DNA from 3 places in the Shewanella sp. BJSY2023SW007 genome. Region 2 is predicted to be linked to each of the others. Evidence: predicted binding sites of a transcription regulator. Region 2 holds the regulator's gene; each other region holds the start of a gene.
The links. The regulator MetJ, encoded in region 2, represses methionine synthesis genes. The targets are predictions, from matches to a motif close to TAGACGTCTAGACGTCTA.
Positions count from the first base shown of each region.

Region 1: a site for MetJ is predicted at 1,795-1,812, ahead of metH (methionine synthase). Genes of this name have one in related genera too.
Region 3: a site for MetJ is predicted at 1,297-1,314, ahead of metK (methionine adenosyltransferase). Genes of this name have one in related genera too.

Region 1 covers NZ_JBKORL010000101.1:6,640-9,921, reverse strand. The annotation lists gene metH (methionine synthase) at 1-1,646, opposite strand, end outside; gene ACMHXE_RS18025 (histidine phosphatase family protein) at 1,888-2,646, shown strand; cobalamin riboswitch at 2,742-2,879, shown strand; gene ACMHXE_RS18020 (ABC transporter ATP-binding protein) at 2,978-3,282, shown strand, end outside.
Region 2 covers NZ_JBKORL010000038.1:2,273-5,554, reverse strand. The annotation lists gene ACMHXE_RS07075 (conjugal transfer protein TraF) at 1-292, shown strand, start outside; gene ACMHXE_RS07070 (sulfite exporter TauE/SafE family protein) at 295-1,038, opposite strand; gene metJ (met regulon transcriptional regulator MetJ) at 1,114-1,428, opposite strand; gene metB (cystathionine gamma-synthase) at 1,644-2,804, shown strand; gene ACMHXE_RS07055 (bifunctional aspartate kinase/homoserine dehydrogenase II) at 2,821-3,282, shown strand, end outside.
Region 3 covers NZ_JBKORL010000027.1:27,038-30,319, forward strand. The annotation lists gene ACMHXE_RS05095 (hypothetical protein) at 1-42, shown strand, start outside; gene metK (methionine adenosyltransferase) at 102-1,253, opposite strand; gene tkt (transketolase) at 1,698-3,282, shown strand, end outside.

The sequences.
Region 1 (3,282 bases), on a different contig from region 2:
ATAAAGTCCACCGCATAGTTATCGTGCTCCTCTATGCCGGTGGCGATGGCGAAGATATTGGGGTCGAAGATAATATCTTCCGGCGGGAAGCCCACCTTATCCACCAGCACCCGGTAGGCGCGGGTACAGATTTCGGTTTTGCGCTCCCGGGTGTCGGCCTGGCCTTGTTCATCAAAGGCCATGATGATGGCGGCGGCGCCGTAGCGCTTCACCAGTTTGGCCTGTTCAATAAACTTGGCCTCGCCCTCTTTGAGGGAGATGGAGTTGACTATTCCCTTGCCCTGAATGCACTTGAGCCCGGCCTCAATCACCTCCCACTTGGAGGAGTCGATCATCACAGGCACCTTGCTGATATCCGGCTCGGAGGCGATAAGGTTGAGGAATTTCTGCATCATCTCGACCCCGTCGAGCATGCCCTCATCCATGTTGATATCTATGATCTGGGCGCCGTTTTCCACCTGGTCACGGGCCACCTCCAGCGCGGTTTCGTACTGGCCTTCTTTGATTAACTTGAGAAACCGGGCCGAGCCGGTGACATTGGTGCGCTCGCCCACATTCACAAACAGGCTGCTTGCATCTATGGTCAGGGGTTCCAGTCCGGAGAGGCGACATGCCACCGGCAGCTCAGGCAGCGGCCTTGGTGCATGAAGGCTAACGGCTTCAGAAATCGCCTTGATATGCGCAGGCGTGGTGCCGCAGCAGCCGCCGACAATATTGAGCAGTCCCTCTTCGGCCCAGGGGCCTATCACGCTTGCCATCTCCGCCGGAGTCTCGTCATAGCCGCCGAATTCATTGGGCAGACCGGCATTGGGATGCGCCGAGACAAAGCACTCGCTGATACGGGAAAGCTCCTCGACATAGGGCCGCAGTTCTTTCGGGCCCAGGGCGCAGTTGAGGCCTATGCTCAGCGGCTTGATATGTCTGAGAGAATGGTAAAAGGCCTCTGTGGTTTGCCCTGTCAGGGTGCGGCCCGAGGCATCGGTAATGGTGCCGGAAATCATCACCGGCAATCTTTGGTCCAGTTTCTCGAACACATTTTCGATGGCAAACAGCGCCGCCTTGGCATTGAGGGTATCGAAGATGGTTTCCACCAGAATGATGTCGGCGCCACCGGCGATCAGCGCCTCGGTGGATTCGCTGTAGGCCAACACAAGATCGTCGAAATGTATGTTGCGAAAACCGGGGTCATTCACATCCGGGCTGATGGAACAGGTGCGGTTGGTGGGGCCGAGCACCCCGGCCACATAGCGGGGAATACCGCTGGCGGCAGCCACTTCATCGGCCACTTCTCGGGCGATTCTGGCGCCTTGGTAATTGATCTCCGCCGCCAGGCTCTGCATCTCGTAGTCGGCCATGGCAATGGTGGTGGCGTTGAAGGTGTTGGTTTCTATGATGTCGGCACCGGCCAGCAGGTATTCCCTGTGAATGGTCTTGATGATCTCGCTCTGGGTCAGTACCAGCAGATCATTGTTGCCTTTGACATCGCAATGCCAATCTTTGAAGCGCTCGCCGCGGTAATCGGCTTCTTCCAGCTTGTAGTCCTGGATCATGGTGCCCATGGCGCCATCTAAAATCAGGATCCGCTCTTTGAGGGTCTGTTTGAGCTTGAGCTCTGTCTGGCTTTGGGAGTGCTGTGAAGTCGCCATAGGGTTACCTTTCATACCTGTCTTATTGCTGTTTTACATTCGCGGCGCTTGGCATCCGCGACATCATCTCTGCCGACCTGACGCCCGGGACACTATCTGGCATGATAGCCAAAGGCGTGTGTGGGCGCGGAAAGTTATTTTGGACATTTATACGTATAGACGTCCATAATATACGGATTCCGGCGGCCTGCGGCAAGGTTAAATTGGTCCGGTAACCACCGGACTCTGATGGGAGAAGTGTGTGGCTGAACATAGGCAACTGAATATCTATCTGCTGCGGCACGGCGAATGTGAAGGCGGTGAGATTATCCGCGGCCGCAGTGATGTGGCCCTGAGCGATGAGGGCAAAGCGCAGATGTGGCGCAGCTGGCGGGCTATTAGCAGTGCGCTGGAGCAGTTGCCGAGTGCGCCCCAAAGCTTGGCGCTGCTGAGCTCCCCGGCCCAGCGTTGCCAGGCCTTTGCCGCCGAGCTCAAGGCCGATATGCCTGATTATTTCCCGGCGCCGCTGCAGCAGCATGACTGGCTCTGGGAGCTGGACTTCGGTGACTGGGACGGCATGAAGGTGGCGAGTGTCTATCAACAGCATAGCGAGGCGGCCAAAGCCTTCTGGCGTGACCCCGTGGCCAATACTCCGCCGGGCGGGGAATCGCTGCCAGCCTTTCGTAGCCGGGTGTTGGATGGCTGGCAGACTATGGTGCAGCGCTGGCTTGCTAGAGAGGCTAATTCTTCCGAAAGCTCTGGTTCAAAAGGCTCTGTTTCAGGAGATTCTGGTTCTTCAGCAAGCGCAGATGCGGCGCTGATCCTGACTCACAGCGGGGTTATCCGGCTGCTGTTGGCCGAGATTTTGCTGCCGGGGCAAATGCCGCCTGCGGCAGTGTTCAACGCCTTGGAGCTACCTTATGCGGCCTGGGTCAGAATAACCCTCTATGCCAGCCGTGATGCCAGCGGTGAAAGTGACCAAGAATGGCAGTGTTTCAGCAAGCTCCACTGGCCGCAATAGTGCGGAGCAAGCGTCCGGTGGTGATTGTGCTGCGCTATTGCGCCAGGCAATTGTGCCGAGCGATAAAACCGGGATAATAACCCCAAATGGCCGCCAAGTGCGGCAGCAGCCAGGGTGTTGGCACCTTTGCAGGTGAACCAACCCAGGGAACCGGGAAAGCCCGGACTGTGCCCGCAACTGTGAGTCGCCGTTGGCGACGAGTCAGGAGACCTGCCCAGGCTGATAAACCAAACCAGAAACCCGGGCGGGTAAACCGGGGGAGCGAATAGATGATTCTTCCACTGCAGCCTGAGCCTTCTGCCGGTCACAGGCTCAATGTCGGGGGGCGGTTATGAGCCTGGCACTCAAGGTGCAACAGCTTAGCTGGCTTCCCGGTGGTCACAGCGTATTGGCCGATGTGGGTTTTGAGCTGCCATGTGGCAAGATGCTCGGGCTCATAGGCCCCAATGGAGCCGGTAAGTCGAGCCTGCTGCGCTGCCTCTATCGTTATATCCGCCCGGACAGCGGCCAGATCCAGCTGTTTGGGCAGGATATCAATAGCTTGTCAGCCAAAGCCTTCGCCAAAGAGGTGGCCGTGGTGCTGCAGGATACCCCGGCCCAACTGGCACTGGATCTGACTCAATTAGTGGCCATGGG
Region 2 (3,282 bases):
GGCCTATGACTGGGCAGCCTTTTCACTCAGCAGCGACTTGGATCTTACCGACAACGACAAGTTTGCCGAGCTTGAGGGCAGCCGCTATTGGCGTTTAGGCGGTGAATACCGGCCTACCGACTGGGTTGCTTTACGGCTCGGTTATCGCCAGGATCTCAATGATCACAGCGCTGATCTTTATTCACTCGGGACAGGGTTCGCCATAGGCAACAGTTTCCGGCTGGATCTCACCGGCATGTTTGGCAGCGATGACGCCATAGGCGGCGTGCTGCAAACCAGCTATCACTTCTAAAATTAACCGTTGATGAGCGCCAGGCTTGATTTGATGGTCAGCAACAGAGCGCTCAGGGCGCACAGCGCCAGCGTCAGAACTCGGGTCTTCTCTTTATCCACCCGGCCCACCAAGCGGCCAGCCAGCAGAAAACCGAGAAATACCGCAGGCAGCAGCAACAGCGACAGCCATAAGTGTCTCAAGGTCAAGAGGCCAAAACAGCCGAGAATAATCAAGGCTATCAAGGAGCTGAAGATAAAGAAGGCCGACAGCGCTGCGCGGAACTGACTGGCATCCTTACCCGCCAGCAGCAGAGCCATCGGCGGTCCACCTATGGCGGCCACGGTGCCGAATATCCCGGAAAATATCCCGGCAATAAACAGGCTGAGGCGGTTGATCTTGATGCTGTACTTTCTAAGGCTGAGGAATACGGCTACGGCCACAATCAGGGCTATGGTCAAGCCCATAATCGGTTGCGGTGCCAGCAACAGCAGGGTGGCACCAATCAGGCCGCCGGGGAGCCTTCCCAGCAAGGCATATTGCAAGCCGTTGAATTCCAGGTGGCCGCGCTCGCGTATCAGTGTCAGCAGGGCGATGGAAAACCCCATGGCGATAACAGGAGCGGGAACCAGCTCCGGATCGACGATATACAATAAGGGAGTGGCTACCACTGCCAGGCCAAAGCCTATCAGCGACTGGGTCAGGGCACCGGTAAATATGATCAGGGATGCCAGCAACAGGGTGACGGGATCTATCAATGACAGCATTCGCAAGCTCCCAAAAGAAAAGGATCGCGCAGCGATCCTTGTTCAACAATAAGATAATTCAGAGGAATAAGACACTTATTCCATGTCTTCCCATTCAATGCCCATGGCATCCATCATGCGTTTGGCTTCTTCCGGGATGCTGTCTGGTTTGTCTTTGGACAAATCCTCATCATTGGGCAGTGGCTGGCCGGTATAGGCATGCAGGAAGGCTTCGCACAACAGTTCGCTGTTTGTGGCGTGCCGCAGGTTGTTTACCTGGCGCCGGGTGCGCTCATCGGTCAATACTTTCAGTACCTTCAACGGAATAGAGACAGTGATTTTTTTCACTTGCTCATTCTTCTTGCCGTGTTCGGCATAAGGGCTGATGTATTCGCCATTCCATTCAGTCATTGATTCACCTGTGATCTCACTAATTCGCAGCAGATTTTAAACCCTTACAGGATACAGTCAAATGATTGCCTGCAAAATCTGTGCAATATGAACAGAAATCCATACATTTGGACGTCCAAACGTCTTGATGCCTATTGACGGCTGGATGGTCATTGGTTAGATTTAGACGTCCAGACATCTTTGTGGTGTCGAACTTCAGCATTCAGGAGTCGATTATGACAGAGCGGCGATTAGCAACCACAGCGGTCCGGCAGGGCATCGAATCAGACAGCCAGCACGGGGCCGTGGTGCCACCCATCTATCTGTCGACCAACTATGCCTTTGATAGCCACACTCAGCCAAGAGCCTTTGATTACAGCCGCTCGGGTAATCCTACCCGCTCCATTCTGGGGGATGCCTTGGGGGAGCTGGAGCAGGGCTGCAGTGCGGCAATAACCGCTACCGGTATGGCGGCCATTACTCTGGTAGTCAACCTGCTGGGGCCGGATGACCTCTTGTTGGTGCCCCATGACTGTTATGGCGGTAGCTATAGGCTGTTCACCAATCTGGCCGCCAAGGGCCAGTTTCGTTTGCAGGTTTTGGATCAAACCGACCCGCAAGCACTCGCCGCTGCCCTGGCGCAAAAGCCGCGCATGGTGTGGCTCGAGACGCCATCCAATCCGCTGCTGCGGGTAGTGGATATTACCGCCATTGCCGAGGCGGCCCACCAGCAGGGGGCATTGGTGGTGGTCGACAACACCTTTTTATCGCCGGCGCTGCAACAGCCTTTGCTGTTGGGGGCCGACATAGTGGTGCACTCGACCACTAAATACATCAATGGCCACAGCGATGTGGTAGGCGGCGCCGTGATTGCCAAAGATCCTGAACTGGCAGAGCAATTGCACTGGTGGTCCAACACGCTCGGGCTGAGCGGTGGCGCCTTCGACAGCTACCTGACCCTGCGTGGCTTGCGTACTCTGGCGCTGAGGATCCGCGAGCATCAGGCCAATGCCGAGCGCATAGTGGCGCTGCTGAGCCAGAGTCCCGTGGTAGACAAAGTTTACTATCCGGGGCTTAAGAGTCACCCAGGTCATGAGATTGCCGCCAGGCAGCAGAGTGGCTTTGGCGCTATGCTGAGTTTTGAACTCAAGGGTGATGAGGCGCAGGTGGTTGCCTTCCTCGGCGCGCTCAAGCTGTTTTCCGTGGCCGAGAGCCTGGGAGGGGTTGAGAGCCTGGTGGCCGTGCCCGCCACCATGACCCACAGAGCCATGGCGAGTGAGGCTCGCGCCGAAGCCGGTATTAAAGACACGCTTATCCGCTTGTCTGTGGGTATAGAAGATGGCCGGGATCTGCTGGACGATATCGCCGCCGGATTGGCGGCAGCCGCAAACTGTTGAATTGAAGGAGCTTGAGATGGCACGTTGTCACCTACATAAGTTTGGCGGTTCCAGTCTCGCCGATGCCGATTGCTACCGACGGGTCGCCCATATTTTGCTAACCCATGGTCATGCCGATGATCTTGTGGTGGTTTCCGCTGCCGGCAAGAGTACCAATTTTCTCTATAAACTGCTGAACCTGAAGGAATCTGGCGCTCTGTGGCAGGAAGAGCTACAGGTGCTTGTCGGTTATCAGCAGAATCTGATTGAACAGCTGCTGGGCAATGAACAGGCACGTCAACTGCGGGAGCGTCTGTCTACAGATAAGGCGCAACTGGCCAGTTTATTGTCCTTGCCTGAACTCAGCGAATACCAATGCAATCAGGTGGTGGGTTTCGGCGAACGCTGGTCGGCCAGACTGATGGCGGCGCTGCTGCGGGAGTCCGGTGTTGCCGCTTCCCATGTGGATGCCCGCAGTTTATTGATTGCCGATGAGGGC
Region 3 (3,282 bases), on a different contig from region 2:
TACCTCTGTATGGAAACGGCCCATTTCGATCACTGTTACTGAGTGTCAGCCCGGCAGATATAAAAAAACCGCCCTGAGGCGGTTTTTACAAGCTGAGTCTATTACAGACCTGCGTCGGCGCGCAGGGCTTCAGCCTTGTTGGTTTGCTCCCATGGGAACTCGTCACGGCCGAAGTGACCGTAAGCGGCGGTGCCTTGATAGATGGGACGCGCCAGATCCAGCATCTCGGTCAGGCCGTATGGACGCAGATCGAAGTGCTGACGTACCAACTGGATAAGCAATTCTTGCGAGACTTTGCCTGTACCGAAGGTTTCCACACTGATGGAGGTCGGTTCGGCCACACCAATGGCGTAAGACACCTGGATTTCACAGCGATCCGCCAGACCTGCAGCCACTATGTTCTTGGCAACGTAACGGGCAGCGTAAGCGGCGCTACGGTCAACCTTGGATGGGTCTTTACCTGAGAAGGCGCCACCACCGTGACGGGCCATGCCGCCGTAGGTATCAACAATGATCTTGCGACCGGTCAAACCACAGTCACCCATAGGGCCACCGATAACGAAACGGCCGGTTGGGTTGATGAAGTACTTGGTGTCCTTGTTCAGCCACTGGGCAGGCAATACCGGCTTGATGATGGTTTCCATCACGCCTTCCACCAGATCCGCTTGGCTGACGCTTTCGCAATGCTGGGTAGAAAGTACCACGGCATCGATACCGACAATCTTGTTGTCTTCGTAGGCGAAAGTCACCTGAGACTTGGCATCGGGGCGCAGCCAAGGCAGAGCGCCGCTCTTGCGGACTTCTGACTGGCGCTTAACCAACTGGTGAGCGTAGGTGATAGGAGCCGGCATCAGCACGTCGGTCTCATTGCTGGCGTAACCAAACATCAGACCCTGGTCACCGGCACCCTGTTCTTTGGGATCGGCACGGTCTACACCCTGGTTGATATCGGGGGACTGCTTGCCGATGGCGTTCAGTACCGCACAGCTGTCGGCATCAAAACCCATATCCGAGTGGGTATAACCTATTTCGCGAACGGTTTTACGGGTCAGTTCTTCAATATCGACCCAGGCAGAGGTGGTGACTTCACCGGCTACCAGTACCATACCTGTCTTGACCAAGGTTTCACAGGCTACGCGGGCCTTGGGATCCTGAGCCAGAATCGCGTCGAGTACCGCATCAGAAATCTGATCGGCGATTTTATCTGGATGTCCTTCTGAGACTGACTCAGAGGTAAACAAGTGTTTTGCCATAATTCGGAAAATCTCGTCTGTGGAATTCAAACGTGTAGAAGCATCTACATCTAGACGGCCATTTTAGTGGAATTCGACTGGGATGACACCCCTTGTCGCAAATATTTGTGCGCCATGGCGCAGGAATCGGCCCAAATGACTAAGAGCTTTTTCCACTGTTTTCAGCTATTTTGCTGAAATGTATCAGGTTCATCTGTATCTGGATGGGGTTTTTCCTATGGCGCTTTAACCCAGGCAGCCGCATTGAAAGCGATCAGCGGACAGGCAAGTTGACAGCTTTGTGAGCGGTAAGCTTCGTAAATGAGGTGCAAATGTAAACACAAAGCAAAGCCTGGGCTGCTTTTGCCGTCGTGAGAGGGTGAATTTTATTTGCGTCCTTCTGCCCGGTAGGGGAAAATATGACTCCATTTTGCCCAAGACCTCTAAGATCAAGCAGGAGAGAGCATGTCTTCCCGTAAAGAACTCGCTAACGCTATCCGTGTTTTAAGTATGGACGCTGTCCAAAAGGCCAATTCCGGCCACCCCGGTGCTCCCATGGGGATGGCAGATATCGCCGAAGTCCTGTGGCGGGATCACCTCAAGCACAACCCTGTGAACCCTCAATGGGCCGACCGCGACCGCTTTGTGCTGTCAAACGGCCATGGTTCCATGCTGCATTACTCACTGCTGCATCTGGCGGGTTATGATCTGGGCATTGAAGATCTCAAGCAGTTCCGTCAACTGCACTCACGCACTCCGGGCCATCCTGAATATGGTTATGCTCCCGGCATCGAAACCACCACAGGGCCTCTGGGGCAAGGCATCACCAATGCCGTAGGTATGGCGATTGCGGAAAAGGCTCTGGCGGCTCAGTTTAACCGTGACGGTCACGATATTGTCGATCATCACACTTATGTCTTCATGGGTGACGGTTGCCTGATGGAAGGTATCTCCCATGAGGCCTGCTCACTGGCCGGTACCCTGGGTCTTGGCAAACTGATCGCCTTCTGGGATGACAACGGTATCTCCATCGATGGTCATGTTGAAGGTTGGTTCAGCGATGATACTCCCAAGCGCTTTGAAGCCTATGGCTGGCACGTGGTTGCCGGTGTCGATGGTCACGACCCACAAGCTATTAACGCCGCCATTGAAGCCGCCAAGGCTGATCCGCGTCCATCGCTGATTTGCTGCAAGACCGTAATAGGTTACGGTTCTCCCAACAAGTCCGGTTCTCATGATTGCCACGGTGCGCCACTGGGTGATGCTGAAATCGCCGCCACCCGTGAATTCCTGGGCTGGAAGCACGACCCATTTGTGATCCCATCTGAAATCTATGCCGCCTGGGATGCCAAGGAAGCCGGTAAGGCCGCCGAAAGTAGCTGGAACGACAAGTTCGCCGCCTATGAAGCCGCTCACCCTGCGCTGGCCGCCGAGCTCAAGCGTCGCCTTAACGGTGAACTGCCAGCCAACTTTGACGCCGATGCCAACGCCTATATAGAGCAGTTGCAGGCCAATCCTGCCAATATTGCTTCCCGTAAGGCCTCGCAAAATGCGCTGGAAGCTTTCGGTAAAATGCTACCGGAATTCTTAGGGGGCAGTGCTGACCTGGCGCCTTCCAACCTGACCATGTACTCAGGTTCCAAACCTATTTCGGCCGAAGATGCCAGCGGCAACTACCTGCACTATGGTGTGCGTGAGTTTGGTATGACCGCCATCATCAACGGTATTGCCCTGCACGGCGGGTTTGTTCCTTACGGCGCCACCTTCCTGATGTTTATGGAATACGCCCGTAACGCCATGCGGATGGCTGCGCTGATGAAGGTGCAGAATATTCAAGTCTATACCCACGACTCCATTGGTCTGGGTGAAGATGGCCCGACTCACCAGCCGGTTGAGCAGATTGCCTCTTTGCGTATGACTCCCAACATGAGCACCTGGCGTCCATGTGACCAGGTAGAATCTGCCATCGCCTGGAAGTACGCCATTGAGCGCAAAGACGGCCCAACTTCACTGATCTTCTCGCGTCAGAACCTGACCCAGATGCCACGTA